Regions from separate parts of the Rhizobium sp. RAF56 genome, predicted to be linked through region 1. Evidence: riboswitches for the same ligand, from Rfam matches in the RefSeq annotation. Region 1 holds a riboswitch; the other holds the start of a gene.
The links. A riboswitch is a leader RNA that binds a small molecule or an ion and turns the genes downstream of it on or off. The one in region 1 is predicted to bind cobalamin.
Positions count from the first base shown of each region.

Region 2: it holds a riboswitch for cobalamin, as region 1 does, so the genes downstream of both, bluB (5,6-dimethylbenzimidazole synthase) here and cobU (bifunctional adenosylcobinamide kinase/adenosylcobinamide-phosphate guanylyltransferase) in region 1, are expected to answer to the same signal.

Region 1 is NZ_JBFRDU010000024.1:28,126-32,924, reverse strand. Features, by position in the region: gene AB4048_RS19650 (cobyric acid synthase) at 1-80, shown strand, start outside; gene AB4048_RS19645 (chloride channel protein) at 98-1,888, opposite strand; cobalamin riboswitch at 2,064-2,214, shown strand; gene cobU (bifunctional adenosylcobinamide kinase/adenosylcobinamide-phosphate guanylyltransferase) at 2,612-3,136, shown strand; gene cobW (cobalamin biosynthesis protein CobW) at 3,142-4,191, shown strand; gene cobN (cobaltochelatase subunit CobN) at 4,309-4,799, shown strand, end outside.
Region 2 is NZ_JBFRDU010000001.1:35,543-40,341, reverse strand. Features, by position in the region: gene AB4048_RS00190 (NADP-dependent malic enzyme) at 1-177, shown strand, start outside; gene AB4048_RS00185 (DUF2865 domain-containing protein) at 290-1,426, shown strand; gene bluB (5,6-dimethylbenzimidazole synthase) at 1,428-2,111, opposite strand; cobalamin riboswitch at 2,154-2,363, opposite strand; gene AB4048_RS00175 (NYN domain-containing protein) at 2,421-3,140, opposite strand; gene AB4048_RS00170 (NAD+ synthase) at 3,215-4,799, opposite strand, start outside.

The sequences.
Region 1 (4,799 bases):
TGGATGCCGCCCTCGACGACATCGCGGCGGAACTGGACGCGGTCCTGGACAAGGAATGGCTGAAGCGTCTGCTGGGGTAGCTTTGCCGCCGGCGACGTCAAATCTCTCCTGAAACCTCACGCCGGCGGCGGTCGAGTTCTTCGCTGTAGCGCCGCAAGGTGTGGCTTTCGCTAAGCTGGCCGATCACCTTGCGCTCGATCAGGTTGTTGACGACGGCGAGGGCTTCGCTTTCGGTCTTGTCAAAGATTGCCGCCGCCTGCTTGGCATTCATCAGCGGCTGCAGGAAATCGTTGCGGTAGCGAACGAAATCCGCCACCCCCCGGCCTTCCTCGACCGTGTCGACGGGGCTGGCATAGATGTCCGCCACGAGCACGATACCGGCATACTTGTCTCCCTCTTCGACGATGATGACGCGCTGCGTCGACCCAATCGGGAAATCGCGCTGGAATTCCTCCATGCTGATGCCCGCCCTTGCGGTGCGGATATCGGGGCGCATCATCCGTTCGACGGTGAGGTTGCGTATCCAGCCGACGTCGTGGGCGCTGCGGATGCTCTCGCCGCGCAGATGGAAACGCCACGTGGCGAAGGAGTAGCCGAACGTCGTGCGCACGACCAGCGAGGAGGTGATGACGGCGGCGAGCACCAACGCGGTGATCGGAAAGTCGCCGGTAATCTCCAGCGCAAGAAAGGTCATCGTCAGCGGCCCGCCGATGACGGCGACCGCGAGCGAGCTCATGCCGACGACGGCATAGATCACCGGCGTCAGCGTCGCGTGGTCGAAATAGGGAGCCGAATAGGCGAAAAGCTTGCCGAGCAGCGCGCCCATGAACAGCGAGGCGAAGAACAGGCCGCCCCTGAAGCCGGACCCGATGGAGATCGCCGAGGCAAACGATTTCAAAAGCAGCAGGCCGATCAATGCCGGAATGGCGACTTCCGTCGATAGGTTGAGATGCAGTGCGCCGTGACCGGCCGACAACACCTGCGGCGAAATCATCGCCAGCAGGCCGACCACGATGCCGCCGATCGCGGGACGAAGCGGCGGCGCGATGGAACTCTTGCGCGCCATCTCCTCGATGAAGGACACCCCCTGCATGAGAAGGATGCCGACGCCGGCGCAGAAAGCGCCGAGCAGAAGGGCCGGAATATAGTCCGCGGGAACGATGCTGCCGAAATCGCCGACGTCGATGACGAATTCGTCGCCGGCGAAAAGGCGGGCGACGAGGGTGGAAATCAGTGCTGAAACGACCACCGGGGTCAGGCTGACGATGGTGTACGTGCCGATGATGAGCTCGAACGCGTAGAAGGCACCGGTCAGCGGCGCGTTGAAGGCGGCGGCGATCGCGCCCGCCGCTCCGCAGCCGACGATGGTTCTGAGGTCGGCGCGGCGAAGCTGCAGCTTGTATCCCAGCTTCGAGGCAATGCCGGCGGCCAGCTGCGTATAGCCGGCCTCAAGGCCGACGGAGGCGCCGAAACCGTTGGAGACAAGGTTCTGGACCGCAACGACGATGCTGTCGGTGAGCGACAGGCGCCCGCCATGCAGCGCGTTCGCTTCGATGGGGTCGACCATCGGTTTCTTGCGGGTGCGGGCAAGGATGAAGAGCATGATCCCGAGGAGCACGCCGCCGACGATCGGGGCGGTGAGAAGCAGCAGGTTGTTGTCGATCGCGGCGGAGCTCAGCCGGTCGGCCTCGTCGATGCCGAAGATCAACGCGTGCATGCGCCGCGAGATGAGGCTCATTACAGTCACCGCCAGGCCGGACGTGACGCCAACGAAGGCGCCGGCAATGACGAGGCCAAGCTCGCTGCGGCGCATCAGCGCCCTTAGACGGCCAAGATCGAATAGGGTTGTGAGAGCGCCGAAGCGGCGGCGCTGGAATTTCTGCAGCATGGGAAGAACGATGTCGCGCTGGTGTCCGAGGGTTAGGACGGTATATGTCGTTAACGTCAAATAATTGCGGCAAAATACTGACTCATGCTGGATTTATTGCAGCCGGCTTCGTCAACGGAACAGGCTGTGTCGCGTCCTTGGGCCTTCGTTGACTTGGCGAAAGCGAAAGCCTAATCATGACCGCCTTACGGATGGTTCCTGGGCGGCGGCCTGCCGCACGGGATCAAAAGGGAATGCGGCGGGACGGACCCAAACCGGGCGTCCTCATCGCAGCCGACCCCGCGACTGTAGAGCGGTCAGGGTCCTATCGTCCGGTTTGCTGCGGCTCCTGGCCGACTGTCCGCATGAGGTGGGCGGGCGAGGGGTTCAAGGAAGCCGGAAAAGCCACTGGCGTGGCATCATGATCTACCGGGGTTGGACGCCTCTATTTCTACGAATCGTCCGCCTTTTCATGATGATCGAGCCGGGAAGGCGAGAAGGATCCGCAGGCGTCGCGATCAGGGCGACCGGTTTCCGGTTCGCCTCGATCGCAGCGCCGCACCCGCGAGCCAGGAGACCTGCCATGCGTGCCGGGCGAAGAGCCCACCAAAGGAACGGAAGTTCCGCTGCCAGCACGGAGGTTGTCATGGCACTTCAGGCTTCTCGGGGCATCGACGCCGGCTTTTATGCTGCCGCCATCCCCTGTGGGATCGAGCTGCCCGCGCCGGCAATGGGCGGGCGCTGATGGTGGAGATTTCTTCTCGTTCGGCCTTTATTCTCGGCGGCGCCCGTTCGGGCAAATCGCGCTTTGCCGAACAGTTGGTCGCAGCCTCCGGCCTCGATCGCCACTATGTCGCGACGGGGCGTGCCTGGGACGACGAGATGGGCGCGCGCATTGCCAGCCACCAGGTGAATCGCGGCGATCTTTGGACGACGCATGAGGAGCCTCTCGATCTCGTTCGCCGGCTTGCCGCGATCGATCTGGGGAGCCGTGCGATCCTTGTCGATTGCCTGACCCTATGGGTTACCAATCTCATGATGGAGGGTCGGGATCTCGCCTCCGAATTCGCCGCCCTTGCCGATTATCTGCCAAGCGCGCGAGCGCTGATCGTCCTTGTTTCCAACGAGGTCGGTCTTGGCATCGTGCCGGAAAACCGCATGGCGCGCGAATTCCGCGACCATGCCGGACGGCTGCATCAAATGGTCGCCGCGGCGGCATTCGAAGTCTATTTCGTGGCAGCGGGACTGCCGCTCAAAATGAAGGGTTGAATTGCATGAACCAGGAAAAGATCCCCGCAACCGTCATCACCGGCTTTCTGGGCGCCGGCAAGACGACGATGATCCGCAACCTGTTGCAGAACGCGGGCGGCAAGAAGATCGCGCTCATCATCAACGAGTTCGGCGATCTCGGCGTCGATGGCGACGTCTTGAAGGGATGCGGCGCGGAGGCCTGCACCGAGGACGATATCATCGAGCTGACCAACGGCTGCATCTGCTGCACGGTCGCCGACGACTTCATCCCCACCATGACGAAGCTCCTGGAGCGCGAACGCCGCCCCGATCATATTATCATCGAGACCTCGGGCCTCGCTTTGCCGCAGCCGCTGGTCGCGGCCTTCAACTGGCCGGATATCCGCAGCGAAGTGACGGTGGACGGCGTTGTGACCGTGGTCGATAGCGCTGCCGTCGCCGCCGGCCGTTTCGCCGATGACCATGATGCCGTCCATGCCCGCCGCAAGGAGGACGAAGCGCTCGATCACGAAAGCCCGATCGAGGAGCTGTTCGAGGATCAGCTGACCTGCGCCGATCTGATCGTGCTCAACAAAACCGATCTGCTCGACCGGGCGGGCATTGCCAGCGTTCGCGCCGAGGTCGCCTCGCGCACGCATCGCAAGCCGACGATGATCGAAGCGAGGAACGGCGAGGTGTCCGCCGCGATACTGCTCGGCCTCGGCGTGGGCACCGAGGGCGACATCGCCAACCGCAAATCCCACCACGAATTGGAGCACGAGGACGGTGCCCCGCACGACCACGACGAATTCGACAGCTTCGTCGTCGATCTCGGCCCGATCGCCGAGCCGGTGACCTTCATCGAACGGCTGAAAACCGTCATCGGCCAGCACGACGTGCTGCGGTTGAAGGGCTTCGTCGATGTGCCTGGAAAGACCATGCGCCTGCAGGTCCAGGCGGTCGGCAGCCGCATCGACCATTATTTCGACCGCGCCTGGGTGCCGGGCGAGGAGCGCGCCAGCCGGCTGGTGGTGATCGGGCTGCATGACATGGACGAGGCAGTCGTGCGCGGGGCGATCGAGGCGCTGGTCTGACATGGCGCCCAGCGGTCGCGGCCAGCCCCCTCTGTCACTTCGTGACATCTCCCCCGCAAGGGGGGAGGTCGGGAGTTCGCGGCTCGCTAAGACCCGGCAGGACAAAGTGGTGTCATCATGCATCTCCTCCTAGCCCAGCAAGGAACGATCGCTGACGGCGATGAGGCGATCGATCTCGGCCAGTCGCCGGGGGACATCCTGTTCCTCTCGGCCGCCGACACCGAGCTTGCGGCCGTTGCCGCGGCTTACGGGCAGGGCGACGAGCGGCATTCGCTGCGGCTAGCGAGCCTGATGAGCCTCAAGCACCCGATGTCGGTCGATACCTACATCGAGCGCACCGCGCGCCATGCGAAGCTGATCATCGTCCGCGCGCTCGGCGGCGCCAGCTATTTCAACTATGCACTGGAAGCGCTGCACGCTGTCGCCGCTCGTCAGGGAGCGCTGATCGCGGCACTACCGGGCGATTCCAAGCCGGATCCCGGGCTGACCCCGTTTTCCAACGTTGCGCTCGACGATCTCAACGCGCTCTGGTCCTATCTGATCGAGGGCGGGGATGCGAATGCGCGGTCATTTCTCGCCTATGCCTCGGCGATGCTCTCCGGTGCTGA
Region 2 (4,799 bases), on a different contig from region 1:
CTCGATGCCGCCAACATCACCCTTGGCGTCGTGAAGACGATGATGGACTGCCTGCATGTAGGACCGATCCTTCTAGGCGCGGCAATGCCTGCCCATATTCTCTCGCCGTCCGTGACTTCGCGCGGCGTGGTCAACATGGCCGCATTGGCAGTCGTCGAGGCATCGCAACCTATTTGATCCAGCCGCCAACACCGGTTGCCGTCGCCCGCGGCGTGATGCCTCACCGACCTATCCGGGTTCCAATTTCAGCATCTTGTTAAGTGGCTATGGGTTATACATCCAGCATGCCATGGCCGCGCATGCGGCGAGACGTTGCGGACGAGGGCGGGACGTGGAACGCGGTCGAGGCTTTTCCTTCATTCTGCTGGCCTCATTGGCCTTGGCGACGGCCGCCGCCGCACAATCCAACTCTGTCTGTGATGACCTGCGCGGCCGGCTCGCCAATGTGAGCGAAACGATCAGTACCGGCCGCGAGGCCCGGCGAACGTCGGATGCAACAGGCGATCAGAACAGCGCGATCGGCATGATCGAGAACGAACTCAACGATCGCGGCTGTCACAATCAGGGAAGCACAACACTCATCGGCCCGGAGGATGCGGCTGTCTGTGATCAGCTGCAGAGTTCGCTCGCCCGCATGCAGGAAAACCTCCGCTATCTTCTGGCACGGCAGGCCGAGACCAGTGAGGAAGGGGCAGAGCGCAGCCAATTGCAAGCCGCCCTGCGCGAGAACGGCTGCGACGCGCCTGTCGACGATGACACCGAGATTGTCGGCAACCGCGAAGAACCGCTGACGACGCCCGAACAGCAGGCGATGCGCACCGACACCTTCTATCCGCCGATGGGCGAAGAGGAGACGGTCGCCCCCGCTATCTCACCATACGCCGGCGGCGCGGGCATGCAGACCGTCTGCGTGCGCACCTGCGACGGCGGCTTCTTTCCGATGACGGCCAATGCGACGCCGCTCAACTTTCAGGCTGATGCAAACACCTGTGCCCGCATGTGCCCCGACGTTTCGACTGAGCTCTTTTACCGCTATCTGCCCGGCCAGGAGTCGTCGGATATGGTCTCGGCGGCGAACGGACTTCGCTACAGCGCCATGCCCTACGCATTCGCCTATCGCAAGCGCAAGCCCGGCGAGAAATCCGCCTGCAGCTGCAATCTACCCGCCTACTACGAGGAAATGCGGCGCGACAAGGCAGCAAGCGCACCGGATACCGGCACGTCGCCCAGCTCGATCATCACCATCGAAACTGCCAAGCCGAAGCCGCCCGCAGCGTCCGCGAGCACTACGCCAGCCGTGCCGGCGCCAGAGCGACCCTATGATCCCTCGAACAAGGTACGCAGGGTCGGGCCGCAGTTTCTCGGAAGCGATCTGGGCGCGATCGACCTCCACCCGGCAGTACCCGGCCCACAGCCGCAACAATAGGTTAGTCGCCTCCCCAGCGCTCGTTGAAGATCAGTTCTTCGAGCGGAAGCCGTTGCCGCCAGCCCTTCACCGCCAGTTCAGGTTCGCGATAAAGCTCGTCCACATAGCCGAGGCAGAGCCAGGCGACGATCTCGATCCGCTTGGGGATACCGAGCAAGGCCCTTATGTCAGCATCATGAAAGATGCTCACCCAGCCGACGCCGACGCCTTCGGCGCGCGCCGCAAGCCAGAGGTTTTGCACGGCACAGACCGTCGAATAGGCATCCATGCGCGGATTGTGCGTGCGGCCGAGCACGACCTTGCCGGAGCGATCCGGATCGCAGGTGACGCAGATGCTGAGCGGCGCCTTTCGGATGCCCTCGAGCTTCAACGACCGATAGGTATCGCGCCGCTCGCCCTCGAACATTTCGGCCGCTTCCTGGTTGGCGCGGGAAAATGCCTCCCAGGCCGCTTGGCGAACCGCCGGATCGCGCACCAGCACGAAATTCCAAGGCTGCATGAAGCCAACCGACGGCGCGCTGTGGGCGGCACTCAGTAGCCGGCTAATCAGCGCATCCGGCAGCGGATCGGCAAGAAACTGATCGCGGACATCGCGTCGCGTCTCGATGGCGCGGTAGACGGCAGCGCGTTCGGCTAAGGAAAAGGCTTGCACGCGGACGAGATCGTCCTTCGAATTCGGTCGCATCGTTTGCTCCTCAACAATGCCAACCTGCCGCCGTCCGCGCGGTGCGGTCTATCATGTCAGGCCGGTCTTCTGGCTTGGCTTCGCCTGCCTGCCGTTGCCTTCCCGGTTTAAAGACCAGTGGCATCCTACGGAAAGAATGACAAAATCCTTCCGCACAGCAGACATCCGCCTCACAGCGTTGGGCACGCGCCGGAAATTCGCCGGCTTCCCGATTCTCCCGCTTGCGCGGGCACCTGACGTTCAAGCTATGCGCGATCAAACGGCAGCCTGTCAACGCGCGCGCGTGAGGCGGTCACGGCGCAGAGTTATTCATCCCGTCTCGCGTTGCCGCTTGATCCTGATTTGCATGGTTTGCCCATTCATCTGGACTTCGAGGAAGGTGGCGTTCTTTAAAACCGTACCGAACTTTGAGTGGCCAAAGTCCTTCGCACTGAACGTCGGATACAGTTTCTTTATTACGTGACCGAGCAGCGACACATCCAGCCATTCGTGCGGCTTGTGCCCCAGAGAATTGAACGCCTGCACTATATAAGGCCTGACGTCAGCGGTCTGCTTCAGCGCAACGACGTTCGGCGAATTCGGCTGCGCGGGGGCGGCCTGGATCTCCAGTTCGTAGAACGCATCAAAAGCGACCCTGAACTTTTCGGTCGCCTTTGGTCCACCGAGGCCAATCGCTTTGCGACCGCGCATTCGTATCCGGCTAGCCAAATGCGAGAAATCGCTATCGGTGCTGGCGATGCAGAAAACGTCGAAGTCTTCCTTGCCCAGCAGTTCCGTAGCGTCTACGGCGAGCAGGATGTCGCTGCTGTTCTTGCCGGATATCGACGCTTGAGCAGTCTGAAGGCTGAGAGCGTGGTGGGGTACCATCTCCGCCCAGGGCCGCAACATCTCACGCGCGAAATCGCCATAGACGCGCCGGTCGACGATCTGGCCGTAGAAAGATGCAACCTCGAAAATCCGAGCAGCCGTCCGTGCCGGTAAATTCTCCGCATCGACGAAAACGCCAACCCTCCGCGTCGCTTTCTCCACGTTTGTGCCTCCATGGTATCCACCCTAGGAAACAACAAAATGGTGCAAAGGCGAAGCCACTTCAATCATTGCGGTTAACGATCCCGGAATCGATTGGTGATCGGATAGCGTCGGTCGCGCCCGAAGTTCTTCTTGGTGATCTTCACGCCGGGGGCGGATTGCCGTCGCTTGTATTCGGCGAGATAGAGCAGATGCTCTATGCGGTGGACGGTTGCGACATCATGACCGCGGCCGACGATCTCTTCGACCGCCATCTCCTTTTCCACCAGGCATTCCAGGATGTCGTCGAGCATCGGATAGGGAGGCAGCGAATCCTGGTCCGTCTGGTTCGGCCGAAGCTCCGCGGATGGTGCCTTCTCGATGATGTTGGCGGGGATGACTTCGCCCGAAGGCCCGAGCGCATCCGGCGGCACATGCGCGTTGCGCCAGCGCGACAACGCGTAGACCTGCATCTTGTACAGGTCCTTGATCGGGTTGAAACCGCCGTTCATATCGCCGTAGAGCGTCGCATAGCCGACCGACATTTCCGACTTGTTGCCTGTCGTGACCACCATCGAGCCGAACTTGTTGGAGATCGCCATCAGGATTGTGCCACGCGCGCGGCTTTGCAGGTTTTCCTCGGTGATGCCGCTTTCGGTGCCTTCGAAAAGCTCCGCGAGCGCCGACACGAAGCCGGTGACCGGCTCCTCGATCGGCACGATATCGTAGCGGCAGCCAAGCGCTCTGGCGCAATCCGCGGCATCCTTCAGCGAGTCCTCCGAGGTGTACCGATAGGGCAACATGACGGCCCGCACACGCTCCTCGCCAAGCGCATCGACGGCGATCGCCGCGCAAATGGCGGAATCGATGCCGCCGGAAAGGCCGAGGACGACCGTCTTGAAGCCGTTCTTGTTGACGTAGTCGCGGAACCCGAGAAGGCAGGCGCGATAGTCTGCCTCCTCGCCTTCGGGAACCTTGGAGGAAGGGCCTTCTTCGCATCGCCAGCCACCGGCGCGACGCTTCCATGTGGAGACGTATAGCGTCTGCTCGAACTGGCTCATCTGGAAGGCAAGCGTCCTGTCGGCGTTGAAGGCGAAACTCGCACCATCGAACACAAGCTCGTCCTGGCCGCCCACCTGGTTGGCGAACAGCAGCGGCAAGCCGCTTTCAATCACCTGCTTCAACACCACCTGATGGCGGACGTCCAGCTTGCCCCGATAGTAGGGCGAACCGTTCGGCACCAGAAGAATTTCGGCCCCCGCTTCCGCCAGCGTCTCGCAGACGTCCAAGTCGTTCCAGATCTCCTCGCAGATCGGAATCCCGAGCCGTACGCCTCGGAAATTATAGGGGCCAGAAATCGAGCCCTCGACGAATACGCGTTTCTCGTCGAACTCGCCGTAGTTCGGAAGATCCACCTTGTCGCGCAGGGCGACGATCCTGCCGCCATCGAGCAGTGCCACGGAATTGTGCGGCCCAACCGCACCTAGCCGCGGGAAACCGACGACCACGCCTGGGCCGCCATCGGCCGTATCGGCTGCGAAATCCTCGACGGCCTTGAGGCAGGCCTTCAGAAAGGCAGGCTTCAGCACCAGGTCTTCCGGCGGATAGCCGGAAATGAAAAGTTCCGTCAACAGAAGCAGATGAGCACCCTGACGCGCCGCATCGGCGCGGGCTTCCCGC